Salinivibrio kushneri: one gene and its partner. The protein of the gene in region 1 interacts with the protein of each later gene in a pairwise test. Links are inferred from orthologs where the notes say so. Each region holds a gene or a part of one and is shown on either strand. Other genes may lie near its edges.

Region 1 (6,476 bases):
TTTTGCGGGCTTTTTGCGTCCAGCTCGTCCAGAAAGGCGAGCTTTTCAGCGATTTTAATTTCTAGCCCGCGATTAACGGGCTGGTAGTAACGCACCTCGCCAAGTTCTGGGGGCAAATAGCGCTCACCGGCGGCGTAGGCATTGGGTTCATCGTGGGCATAGCGATAGCCATCACCGTGTCCGAGTTGCTCCATCAATGCGGTTGGTGCATTACGAAGGTGCATAGGCACGGGCGCATTGGCGGTGTCTTTCGCATCGCGTAACGCTTGTTTCCATGCGGTATACACCGCGTTGCTTTTCGGGGCGCTGGCCAAATACACCGCCGCTTGGGCAATGGCGCGCTCTCCTTCTGCTGGCCCCACGCGGGTAAAGCAGTCCCAGGCGTTCAGCGCGACCTGCATCGCGCGCGGATCGGCATTACCGACATCCTCTGAAGCGATCGCAAGTAGCCGCCTTGCGACATAGAGTGGGTCGCCTCCTGCACTGACAATCCGTGCATACCAATACAATGCCCCATCGGGGCTCGAGCCGCGTACCGATTTGTGAAACGCAGAAATCAAGTCGTACCACGCATCCCCCTGCTTATCGAACTGCGCCACTTTTTCACCGGCCACATCTTTAAGCATCGGCATCGTGATTTGGCCATCGGCCATGTCTGCCAACATTTCCAACAGGTTTAACGCCATACGTGCATCACCACTGCACGCTGCCGTCAATGCCGATTTAACCCCTTCCTCAAACGTCAAGGGCTGCTCACCAAGCCCACGCTGTGCGTCGGCGAGCGCTTGATCAATCACCGCTTCCAAATCGCTCTCGTCAAGACTGGTTAAACGGTACACACGGGCACGCGATAGCAAGGCGTTATTAAGCTCGAACGAGGGGTTTTCCGTGGTGGCACCAATAAACGTGACAGTGCCCGCTTCCACATGGGGCAAAAACGCATCCTGCTGGCTTTTATTAAAGCGGTGCACTTCATCGACAAACAGAACAGTACGAATACCAGCTTGCTTGTTTTGCTCTGCGCGTCCAATCGCCTCTCGGATCTCCTTGACGCCAGACGTCACGGCTGAGATTTGTTCCAGCTCTGCGTTGGCTTGGCGCGCGGCAATATCCGCAAGGGTGGTTTTACCGGTCCCAGGTGGACCCCAAAAAATCATCGAGTGGAGGGAGCCAGACTCAATTGCCCGGCGAAGCGGTTTACCCTCAGCGAGAAGGTGACGCTGACCGATGTACTGATCAAGCGTAATAGGCCGCATGCGTGCGGCCAATGGGCGAAAATCATCTGCAAAGTCAAGCGGTAAGGTCGACACAGTCACCTCCGAGGCAATTATCTTGGTTGGCGCTGATCGTCGACCATCACTGAGTCTGGTGGCGTAAACGAAAACAGGTCTGACGCCGGTGCTTGTCGGCTAAATTGACTCAGCGAGAACTGGCTCTGTTGCCCATCTTGCTCAACCACGGTAAAGCCGGTCAAGGTACCATCCGGTTTCACCGTGACTTCAAATTCGCCAATCGTGCCTGTGGTTTTTGGCGTTAAGGTAAAGGTATCAGCCTCTTGGGTGATTCGATACGCCTGCCAATCACTGGGCTGATTGCGTGTCAGCAATACAAACGGCGTTTGTGCCGTCGCATCCTCCAACCACATCGCGGTCACTTGCTCAACAAATGGGCTGTAGTACCAAAGCGTATCGCCATCAGAAATCATGATGGTTTCGTCGGGAGAGGTCGTGGTCCAGTTAAACAAGTTTGGCCGCTGAATCGCCAACCGCCCTTTTGCTTGATGAATCACCTCTCCTTCCGGGCTTTGCACTGTTTGGGAAAACTGCGCACTGAACGCGTCAACCTGACTCAACCGTTCCATCAGGTGTTGTTGCGCCTGCGTTTTCGCCTGCACCGACAATGCAAAAAGTAGAGACAGCACCACCATTAGGTGGCGGATAGCAGAGAATCGAGTCATGAAACCTTCCATTCGATCAATCTTTGGGTGGCGGTGGCGCGATGACTTCGCGATTACCGTTATGGCCTGGTGAGCTTACGACACCGTGTGCTTCCAGTTGTTCCACGATCCGCGCCGCTCGGTTGTAGCCAATTTTGAATCGGCGCTGTACGCCAGAAACAGACCCTCGACGGCTTTCGGTGACAAATTCAACCACTTGGTCAAAAAGCTGGTCCAGCTCTTCCCCATCTCCGCCTGAGGGCGCTTCACCCGGCAACAAGCTATCGGAGCCTTGATCCCCTTTGGTTATTTCGTCTAGGTACTGAGGCTTACCACGCGCTTTCCAATTGTTTACCACGCGATGCACCTCTTCATCACTGACAAAAGCACCATGAACACGAATCGGATGGTTGGAGCCATTAGGCATAAAGAGCATATCACCCATCCCCAATAACGACTCTGCGCCACCTTGGTCGAGGATAGTGCGTGAATCTGTCTTGGTAGACACCGTAAACGCCATCCGCGTTGGAATGTTGGCTTTGATTAAGCCTGTGATCACATCCACTGATGGACGCTGGGTGGCAAGCACTAGATGAATACCTGCGGCTCGAGCCTTTTGCGCCAGACGCGCAATCAACTCTTCCACTTTTTTGCCCACCACCATCATCAGATCGGAGAATTCATCCACGACCACCACAATATAAGGCAGCTTTTCCAGCTTAGGCGCTGACTCATCCATCGAGTCACCTGGCTTCCAAAGCGGATCGGGAATGGGATTATTCGCCGCTTCTGCGGCTTTTACTTTCTCGTTAAAGCCTTTTAAATTTCGCACCCCTAGCGCCGACATCAACTTGTAACGACGTTCCATCTCGCCAACACACCAACGCAGGGCATTGCCCGCATCTTTCATGTCAGTCACCACCTCGGTTAACAGGTGTGGGATCCCCTCATACACCGAGAGCTCGAGCATTTTCGGATCTATCATAATAAAGCGCACATCTTCCGGTGAAGCTTTATACAGCATGCTCACCAACATGACGTTCACACCCACCGATTTACCCGAGCCTGTGGTACCCGCCACCAGCATGTGTGGCGCCTTACCCAAATCGGTAATAATCGCTTCACCCGCGATATCATTCCCCAGCACCACCGAAATAGGCGAGTGGCTGTTCTTAAACCGCTCGCTACCGATCACTTCGGACATAAACACCGTTTCTCGGTGCTCATTGGGGAGCTCAAGACCAATATAGGGTTTACCTGGGATCACTTCGACCACACGCACTGCCGTGGTCGACAAAGCACGCGCCAAGTCTTTGGATAAGCCAGAAATGCGCGAGACTTTGACCCCAGGGGCCAAGTCGAGCTCAAAACGGGTGATCACTGGGCCTGGATACACGCCAACCACGCGCGCCTGGACTTTAAAGTCTTCCAGTCGTGCTTCGACCAGGCGAGCAATCTTCTCGAGCTCTTCACGCGTCGCCTGCTCTGCGGTGTGGCGAGCGGGGTCAAGCAGATCGAGGGTCGGGAAAGGTTCTTTCGGTGTGGGTAAATCCGGCTCATCTTTGACTAAGAACGGGTGATCCAGTCCAGCTGCCTGCTGCTGATTTTTTTGCGCTTGGCGAATGGTTTCTTGGAAGGGGTCGTCATCCTCATCCGCGCCACTGCTCGCTTGTTCTGCACGCTCAAGCTCGGACAGCCCATCTTGATTGCCATAGGTTGTGTCGACGTGATGCTGGCTCGGTGCGATTGGTGCACTGTGCAGATCATCAGATGGTGGCTCTTCGCCCGTTTCAATGGAGGGAGCAGTTCCAGTATCAAGATGTGGCGTATCCACCTCAACGCGCGAAGACGATACAGGCGCAGCTTCTTCATGCTCCTCCTCCTGCTCGATAGCAAGGTGCCACTGCCCCAATGACGGTTCCTCGGGGTGCGCATCATCGCTATCGGTAGCGCCCTGATCGTCGGCAACATCCGAGTCTGTTGCCGAACGCGCTTGTCCACCAAAGATAATAGGCGACGCGGCCTTGTTCTGTGCCTGCTCATCGTTGGCGGAACTCTCCGCCTTCTCCGGCGCTGACGGTGTCAAGCGACGTAAATCACTGAGCTCCATCGGCTCAGATGTATTGGCTGCGGTGTGTGTGTCGGAGTCTGGCATGCCTAGCTCGGTGGGTGCGTCACCGCGAATCCGATTCACCGTCCAGGTGACGCCTTTTAGTGTCATGGCGCCGAGGTTATCAACAATGGTCAACCAAGAGATCCCTGTAAAGAGAGTAAAACCGGCCGCCCAGCCAAACAGCATCATCAAGGTCGTGCCTAATACATTAAATAGCGGCAGCGCCAAACTGTTGGTGACATCCCCCATCACGCCACCAGAGGAAAAATGCCAAAAATCGTCAAAATTCAAATCGGCCAACGAGCAGCTGGTTAAAAACAGGATGAACAGTCCTAATATGCGCGCACCGATAATGGTGTAATTAATGGGTTCGTCGTCACCACGGCGACGTAAAAATACCCAACCACCGAGGATCACCGCTGGCGGCAGCGGATACGCTAAGATGCCAAACGAGAAGAAAAGACTATCGGCGAGCCAAGCGCCCATGGCGCCTGCGGCATTGTGCACATCACCATGCCAAGCAGTTTGCGACCAAGACGGGTCGGCTGGATTAAAAGACAATAAAGCCACCATAGCAAACACGGCAGCCGCGAGCACCAAGATAAACCCACACTCTTTTAATCGCTGAACACCATCTAAACGCACTTTGGAACGAGCTGCTTTGGGCTCCCGACGTAAAGAAAACTCCATCATCACCTGTTTAATACCGTTCTTGAACCGCATTCCTCATCCTATCTTGAGGCTTGCTCATATTGTCCTGACTTTACCACATTCATGCCATGAGAGCAGGCATGATGCCTGTTTACGATAAATCTTTACCGAGATATCACACAATCCTCAGTGATCCGAGCAAAAAATAAGCCGAGCACAATGCTCGGCTTGCGTTCTGATAGGAGTTGCCCCGCACCACCCATTTAACTCACTGACTATCGCGTATGAATAACCAGATGATTGCTCTGCTTGACCTCTTCCATTACCACGTAGGTGCGAGTGTCATTCACACCAGGCAAACGCAGCAAAGTTTCACCCAATAACTTGCGATATGCCGACATATCCGCTACTCGTGTTTTAAGCAGGTAATCAAAATCCCCTGACACTAACGAGCACTCTTGAATGTCCTCAAGCGTTTGCACGGCTTTGTTAAATTGCTCGAACACATCAGGCGCACCGCGGTTGAGTGTGATTTCGACAAACACTAGCAGTGATGCATCCAAATACTGGGGGTTAAGCAGTGCTGTATAGCCAAGGATATAACCTTGACGCTCAAGACGTCGTACACGTTCTAGACAGGGGGTAGGAGAAAGACCAACACGTTTTGATAACTCAACGTTAGAGACTCGCCCATCCTTTTGGAGCTCGTTCAGGATGTTGCGGTCAATGCGGTCCAATTCCTTGGAGGGCTTTTTTTTGGTATCTACCATTTTTTATTCCACCTTGTTACTTCCTTGCAAAAAGATATACCAAATTAAATAACATCTAAATGATTTTCAGCATCAAATGCTGGTTTATTGCCTTTATACTAGCCTGAAAATTGACAATATCAATAACAAGCCAGCCGATAACACTGAATAAACAAGAGGTGACAGCATGATCATTGGCGTTCCAAAAGAAATCAAAAACCATGAGTACCGCGTTGGTATGGTACCCGCGAGTGTTCGCGAGCTCATTTCTCACGGCCACTCTGTCTACATCGAGACCAACGCAGGTAATGGTATTGGTTTCTCTGACGACGACTATAAAGCCGCCGGCGCGTCTATCCTTCCCACTGCTGCTGACGTCTTTGCTAAAGCAGAAATGATCGTCAAGGTAAAAGAGCCACAAGCCGTTGAGCGTGCGATGCTCCGTGAAGGACAGATTTTGTTCACCTATTTGCATCTTGCACCAGATTTTCCGCAAACAGAAGACTTAATTAAAAGTAAAGCCATCTGTATTGCCTACGAAACGGTAACAGATTCTAAAGGTCGATTGCCACTACTTGCGCCTATGTCTGAGGTTGCCGGTCGTATGTCTATTCAAGCAGGTGCACAAGCGCTTGAGAAATCACATGGTGGTTCAGGCATGCTGCTCAGCGGTGTGCCCGGTGTTGAGCCTGCGAAAATCGTGGTATTAGGCGGTGGCGTAGTTGGCTCTAACGCTGCACGTATGGCGGTTGGCCTACGCGCGGACGTGACTATTCTCGACAAAAATGTCGACACCCTACGTCGCCTCGATGAAGAGTTCCAAGGGCGCGCCAAAGTGGTGTACTCCACCGAGGAGACCCTGGAGCAGCACGTGCTGAACGCAGACCTGGTCGTGGGCGCAGTACTCATCCCAGGCGCAGCTGCACCTAAGCTGGTGAACGAAGATCATATCAAACGTATGAAGCCTGGCGCAGCGGTTGTGGATGTGGCTATTGATCAAGGCGGCTGTTTCGCAACTTCACACGCG
Region 2 (6,576 bases), 530 kb from region 1 along the record:
CGGCGGCGTTGCTGCACCGCGCGCTCGCCAAACATATCGCTTTCACAAATCAGCGCAAACTGGCGGCTGTTGTCAATAAAGCCTTGATCAACTGGGCCGATGATTAAACCAAACCGGCCAGGCTGCGCCAATGCCTCGGGCAGGCCATCTGCCACCATAGGGCGAATCTTGGCTTGGGCGAGGAGATCGAGCAGGGCTTCGCGTCGCCCTTCAGACTCGACTGAGAAAATGATGTCGCCGTTAAATTGCTCACTAAACTGGCGCAGCGCGGCGAGTGGTTCTTTGGCTTGGTGGTTGACCGTTAGCGTTGGCAGCGGTGTAATATCGAGGTTTTCCCGCCCGGCCTTTTCGGTGACGGTGTCACTTTCTAGCTTTAAGCGTGGGTATTGCTTAAGGGTGGTAAATAGTGCCTCTTTACTTAACCACAGCGCATCGGGGGGAAGCAGTGGTCGAAGCGGATCGACGCGACGCTGATCATAGCGGTTTGCCACGTCGGCTTGGAAATGATCAATAGCGCTTTCAATGTCGCCAACCGATAACACCAAGGTATTGTCAGGCAAATAATCAAACAAGGTTTCTGTTTGTTCAAAAAACAGCGGCAGCCAGTACTCAATCCCGGCCGGCCAGGTTTTTTTACTCACCTGCTGGTAAATGGATTCTGGCTCTCGGCGTGCCTCAAAATGCTCGCGAAAACGGCCACGAAAATACTCCACTGCGGCGTCATCGGTAGGAAATTCATGTGCCGGCAAAAGCTGGATGTGCTCCAGCTCGCCGGTTGAGCGCTGGTTTTCCGGGTCAAATTGACGAATGGTGTCGACTTCATCGTCAAAAAAGTCAATACGATAAGGCTCGTCACTGCCCATCGGGAACAGGTCGAGGATCGAGCCTCGGCTGGCAAATTCGCCATGTTCCATGACTTGATCGACATGACGATAGCCCGCATCGGTGAGCTGATCGCGCAGTTTTTCTAGCGATAAAATATCGCCTTTTTTCACCATTAAGGCGTGTTGATGGAGAAAATGCCTTGGGGTGACACGCTGCAAGGCCGTGCTCGCCGGTGCAATCAGGACGCCATCTTGTTGATGTGGCAGTTGATACAAACAAGACAAACGCGCGGAAATAATATCCTGATGGGGCGAGAAACTGTCGTAGGGCAGGGTTTCCCAGTCAGGAAAGAGATCGCAATGGCCTTGAGTAAACTGGCGAATGGCGGGCTGCAAACGCACGGCGGTTTGGTTGTCCGGTACCAAAAGAAACACCGGGCCTGCGTGTTGCTGCGTGAGCGTGGCAATGGCTAGCGGTAAGGCAGCCCCAGATAAATTACCAAGATGTTTAACATCGCCTGGCCCAGAGGGCAGCGTAAAAGCATAGAGCGGTTGTTGGGTCATGAGTTTAACTGCTTGATTGTTTTCGGTTTCGTGCACGCTTTTTTAAGAGTTTCTGCTGATGATGCAACGCAGCACGAATGAGCGTGTCTCGGTCTTCTTCCAATAAACGGGTGTACTGGATTTGGATCACATAATGTGGATTGTCTTGGTCACTCTCGGGGTGAAGCTCACACCCTGTTACCACGCCATAACAGTAAACCGCGGTGGGCGGGTAATCGAGAAACAACTTTACGCGCGTGTGGACGCCTTTTTGAAGCGGCGAGTGGCTCAAGTACGAGAAACTGCTGGCACCGAAAGCGCGGGTGACAAAACGATATGTAGGCTGGTCTTCATGACTTAACATGTAGCCCATCATTAAGGTGATTTTTTCGTTTTGAGCCTGTAGAACGCGGAATAATGCGGAGGCGTCGTCAGGATCGATAGCTTTTAGATCTTTTTCTACATCACTATCGAGTTGACCACACTGGCTGGCGAGGCGGAAAGGCGCTGGGATTTCGGCCATGAAGGCGTCCGCATCGGGTTGCGCTTGATTGTCGGCAAGTGGCTCAACATTGATACGAATCGCCGCTCGCACAGAAAAATATTCGTCTTGGCTCATCACTGTGCCTTAGATTGCAGTTGTATTAATGATTATCACGCACCCGCCGCGAGAGGTAAAGGTTAGTTGCTTTTTCTTGGCAAAGGAGACGGCATTTATGCTGTGAATCCTGGCTTTGAGGCAAGGTTGGCTTGGCGTCCCAGTGTTGGACAGGTATGCTTGCAACGAATCAAAACAATAAGCTAGGTGCGCTATGTTTCAACCCTTGTCGGTGTTTATTGGCTTGCGATACTTACGCGGCCGCTCAGCCGACCGTTTTGGCCGATTTGTCTCGTCGATGTCCACCGCAGGCATTGCCATCGGCGTCATGGCTTTAATCACGGTGTCGTCGGTGATGAATGGCTTCGAAGCTCAATTGAAAGGACGAATACTCGGCGTGTTACCCCATGCGATTATTGCCAACGGGCAAGCACACCCAGATAAAACCGCGATTGAGGGTTGGCCTCATGTGATTGATACGGCACCGATACAAACCACGGATGCCGTGATTCAAAGCCGCAAAGGCTTGAGCGCCGGGTTATTAGAGGGCATTGACCCCAGTGCGCATGAACCCTTGGCTTCCCACTTATTGCAAGGTGAACTATCGGCACTGGCAGCCGGGCGTTATCAAGTGATCATTGGGCGTAGCATGGCCTCTGAATTACAACTTCGCGTCGGGGATGCTGTCCGCGTGATGGTCACCAGTGCCAGTCGCTTTACACCGATAGGTCGGATCCCCGCACAGCGCTTATTTACGGTGGCGGGTATCTTTCATACCGGGACGGATGTCGATGGGCAATTAATGCTGGCTAACATCGACGATGTGGCGAGACTCAGTGGGGTGTCACCGTCTCAAGCCAACGATTTACGCCTGTTTTTAGATGATCCATTTGCCATTACCCAATTAAAGACACACGCTGATCCCGATACGTGGACGGATTGGCGTGTTTGGCGCGGCGAGCTGTTTCAAGCGGTAAAAATGGAAAAAAACATGATGAGCTTGATGCTCAGCCTGATTGTGATTGTCGCCGCGTTTAACATTATTTCTGCGCTGATCATGGTGGTTATGGAGAAACAATCTGAGGTTGCCATTCTAAAAACCCTCGGGATGCAAGATAAAGACATTGTTGCTGTCTTTATTGCCCAAGGCAGTTTGAGTGGTGTGCTTGGCGCAGCGGTTGGTGGCATCCTCGGCGTGCTCCTATCAGCATATATCAATGAAATTATGTCTATTTTTGGTGTGAGTTTGTTGGGTAATGGTTTGGCGTTACCTGTGGTTATCAATCCTTTTCATGTGGCGATGGTATTAGGCTTAGCAGTCGTGCTAAGTGTGCTGGCCACGCTATTTCCTGCATTTAAAGCGGCATCTGTTCACCCTGCTGAGGCACTGCGTTATGAGTAAATCTTTGTTGTCCTGTCACCGCGTCAGTAAAACGTATCAAGAGGGCGGACAGCCGACCTGCGTGTTAAACGATGTGTCCTTGACCATTGCCCCGGGAGAGCTGGTGGCGATAGTGGGCTCCTCGGGCTCGGGGAAAAGTACATTATTACACACCTTGGGAACCCTCGACTTGCCGTCGGAGGGCGATGTGCAGATACAAGGGGAGTCAGTCAGTGCGATGAAAGCCAGCGAGCAAGCGAAACTACGCAATCAGACGTTGGGGTTTGTATATCAGTTTCACCATTTGCTTGCCGATTTCACTGCGCTGGAAAATGTGATGATGCCGCTGTTGATTAACAAAATGAGCCACAGTGCTGCGTCTGAACGCGCCACGGCGATGCTAACAGCCGTTGGGGTTGGACACCGACTCAGTCACCGTCCATCGGAGCTCTCAGGTGGCGAGCGCCAGCGTGTGGCCATTGCACGTGCGTTAGTCAATGAACCCAAGTTAGTGTTAGCCGATGAGCCTACGGGGAACCTTGATCATACCACCGCCCTGGAAATTTATGATTTGATGCGTCAGCTCAACGCGCAGCATGGCACGGCATTTTTGGTGGTGACCCACGATAGCGAACTTGCCGCCAAGCTAGACCGTCAGCTGACGATGCAAGATGGTCAATTGCTGGGGCAGGAGGGAGCATGAAGCCTTTATCGTTGGCAATAGGCCGTCGTTTTAGTCGCGCCAGACAACGCAATCGCTTGGTCTCCTTTATTTCCTTGTCGTCAGTGATCGGGATTGCGGTAGGGGTAATGGTGATCATTGTAGGTCTATCTGCGATGAACGGGTTTGAGCGTGAACTGAATCAACGTGTGTTGTCGGTGGTACCGCATGCACAAGTGTTTGGTGTCAATGGACCCATCGATAATTGGCAACAGGTAAAACGTCAGACTGAACAGCATCCTAATGTGGTGGCTGCGGCTCCCTATGTTGAAATGACCGTGTTGATGGAGCATGGCTCTGCGCTGCAGCCTGCGCAAATTCGCGCGGTTGAGCCGGCGTATGAGCAAACGGTGAGTCGCATTGGTGATTATATTGAAGGTGGCTGGGAGAGCTTGCCGTCTGGGCAGTCGCAGATTGTGTTGGGGCAAGGCGTGGCGGCGAAGCTGGGCGTCAGTCAAGGGGATTGGTTGACGGTCATGGTCCCCGCGACGGATAGCCAGCTTGCATTGCGTGCTCCGAAGCGGGTGAGAATGCAAGTGGCTGGACTGTTGCGTCTTGGTGGCCAAATCGACCATTCCTTGGCCCTGATGCGACTTCAGGACGCGCAAACTATTATGCGCATCGGCCAGTCAGTGACCGGTGTGTCGCTGAAAGTCTCTCCGGTGTTGCAAGCGCGGCAGATTGTGCATGAAGTCGGCCAAACGCTAACCACTTATGTGTATTTAAAAGACTGGACCAGTGAGTTTGGTTATTTATATCGGGATATCCAATTGGTGCGAACCATCATGTACTTGGTGATGGTGTTAGTCATTGGCGTGGCCTGCTTTAATGTGGTGTCAACCTTGATGATGTCGGTAAAAGATAGAGCCGCAGACATCGCGATTTTGCGCACCATGGGGGCGGACGATCGACTGATCCGTCGCATCTTTATTTGGTATGGGCTCTTTTCTGGTGCCTTAGGCAGTGTGTTGGGCAGTGTATTGGGTGTTACCTTAGCCACTCACCTCACGGCGATATTGTCTCAGGTCGAACAGTGGCTCGGGCATCGCTTTTTATCAGGTGATGTGTACTTTATTAACTTCTTGCCCAGTGAACTGCATGCCGCTGACGTCGTACTGGTAAGTAGCACGGCCATACTGCTTAGTTTGCTTGCCGCTTGGTATCCTGCCCGAAGAGCCTGTCAGCTCGAGCCAGCCGCGGTATTAAGTGCCAAATAGTGGCCATGCTGCTTGGCGTGCTTTGGTTACTAATACGCTTAACGTTTCTAATACCAAGAGCCCAACAATGGGCTCTTTTTGATCTACCTCGGTGAATCCTGAAGTGAATATCATCTGCATACGCGGGGCTGACGGTTGCGTCGCACTTTGACTGACGACGTTTGGTCGTGTTTGATGCCTCACTTAGATTAAATCAGGACGATTTAAGAGGACTTATTTGGATTAGGCAACACTTCTTTAATTTTCTTGGGCAAGCGTAGTTTACGTTTTTCCCAGCTTCTGACCACAGAATAGCGCCAGATGCCGCGTACGGTGAAATAGCCGATCACAGCCATCACCAGTCCGCTGGTTGCGCAGCCTAATAAAAACGGTGGGCCGATGTGGCTCATTTGCTCCGCCAAATAGTGCCAAGAGAGCTCGAAGTGAAACGGGTATGGAGGGCTGTTCATCATCCAGGTGCCGAGCTTATAAGCGAGATAAAAAAGCACCGGCATGGTGATAGGGTTACTGACCCAAACCAACGCCACAGCCAGAGGCAAATTGACCCCAAATAGGATCGCTAGCCCTGCGGCCATGATCATCTGACTGGGTAGAGGAACAAACGCCATAAACAGGCCGACGGCAAAGGCGCCGGATGCCGACCGACGGTTAAGGCACCATAAGTTGGGGTCATGCAACAGGCTACCAAACACCCTGAGTGCCTTATTGTCGCGCAATGTTTCACGCTTGGGCATATAGCGTTGGAAAAACTTCTTGGGCATACCTGTTTACATTACCTGGAAATTACGCAATGACGCTGACCTTTACACTGACTGCCGCACTGGCTGTGCTGTCGCTACCTTGGTGGCCAATGTTACCGCCAATTTGGGTCTGCATCATGACAGTTATCGTCTTCTTTATTGGGTGGAAAAGACGTTGGTGGTGGCTCGCTGGGAGCGCGTTAGGGCTCACTTGGGCTGTATTGTCCGCAAGCTTGTATCAAGCCGACGTGATCCACGTCATTTCACACCAAGAGGATACTACAATCAGTGGGACAGTGGGCACCCTTTTTAGTGCGAAAACGGGCGCGCAAGCGATTATTTTTGACGTCGATAAAATTAATCAAACAAGACTGCCGCCTTTTCGCTCAGCCAGAGTGCGTGTTTATTGGCAATCTCCCCCGTACCCTAAGCAAGGCGAGCGCTGGCAATTGCTGGTGACGTTTAAGCCGCCTTATGGGCGGTTAAACGAGGCAGGGTTCGATGCCGAACAGTATTATGTGGCAAGGCGTGTGCACGCCAAGGCACGTTTGA

The links.
Region 2: the proteins of lolA (region 1) and N8M53_RS07110 interact in binary tests that used the Escherichia coli proteins (3 or more experiments, as listed by UniProt). The link is inferred for Salinivibrio kushneri from one-to-one orthologs.

What each region holds. Positions count from the first base shown.
Region 1 is NZ_CP114588.1:982,185-988,660, reverse strand. The notes cover bases 143-2,922. They hold lolA (outer membrane lipoprotein chaperone LolA), read right to left. Parts: upstream 1,958-2,922; coding sequence 1,328-1,957; downstream 143-1,327. Other genes in these bases: N8M53_RS04805 (DNA translocase FtsK), read right to left, coding at 1,974-2,922; N8M53_RS04815 (replication-associated recombination protein A), read right to left, coding at 143-1,310. In the rest of the region: more of N8M53_RS04815, read right to left, coding at 1-142; more of N8M53_RS04805, read right to left, coding at 2,923-4,739; leucine-responsive transcriptional regulator Lrp, read right to left, coding at 4,976-5,470; ald (alanine dehydrogenase), read left to right, coding at 5,637-6,476. UniProt on the Escherichia coli protein: Participates in the translocation of lipoproteins from the inner membrane to the outer membrane.
Region 2 is NZ_CP114588.1:1,509,887-1,516,462, reverse strand. The notes cover bases 1,394-4,273. They hold N8M53_RS07110 (lipoprotein-releasing ABC transporter permease subunit), read left to right. Parts: upstream 1,394-2,179; coding sequence 2,180-3,367; downstream 3,368-4,273. Other genes in these bases: lolE (lipoprotein-releasing ABC transporter permease subunit LolE), read left to right, coding at 4,046-4,273; lolD (lipoprotein-releasing ABC transporter ATP-binding protein LolD), read left to right, coding at 3,360-4,049; N8M53_RS07115 (PilZ domain-containing protein), read right to left, coding at 1,394-1,986. Also shown: mfd (transcription-repair coupling factor), read right to left, coding at 1-1,388; more of N8M53_RS07115, read right to left, coding at 1,393-1,393; more of lolE, read left to right, coding at 4,274-5,284; N8M53_RS07095 (DUF2062 domain-containing protein), read right to left, coding at 5,488-6,045; N8M53_RS07090 (DNA internalization-related competence protein ComEC/Rec2), read left to right, coding at 6,075-6,576. UniProt on the Escherichia coli protein: Part of an ATP-dependent transport system LolCDE responsible for the release of lipoproteins targeted to the outer membrane from the inner membrane.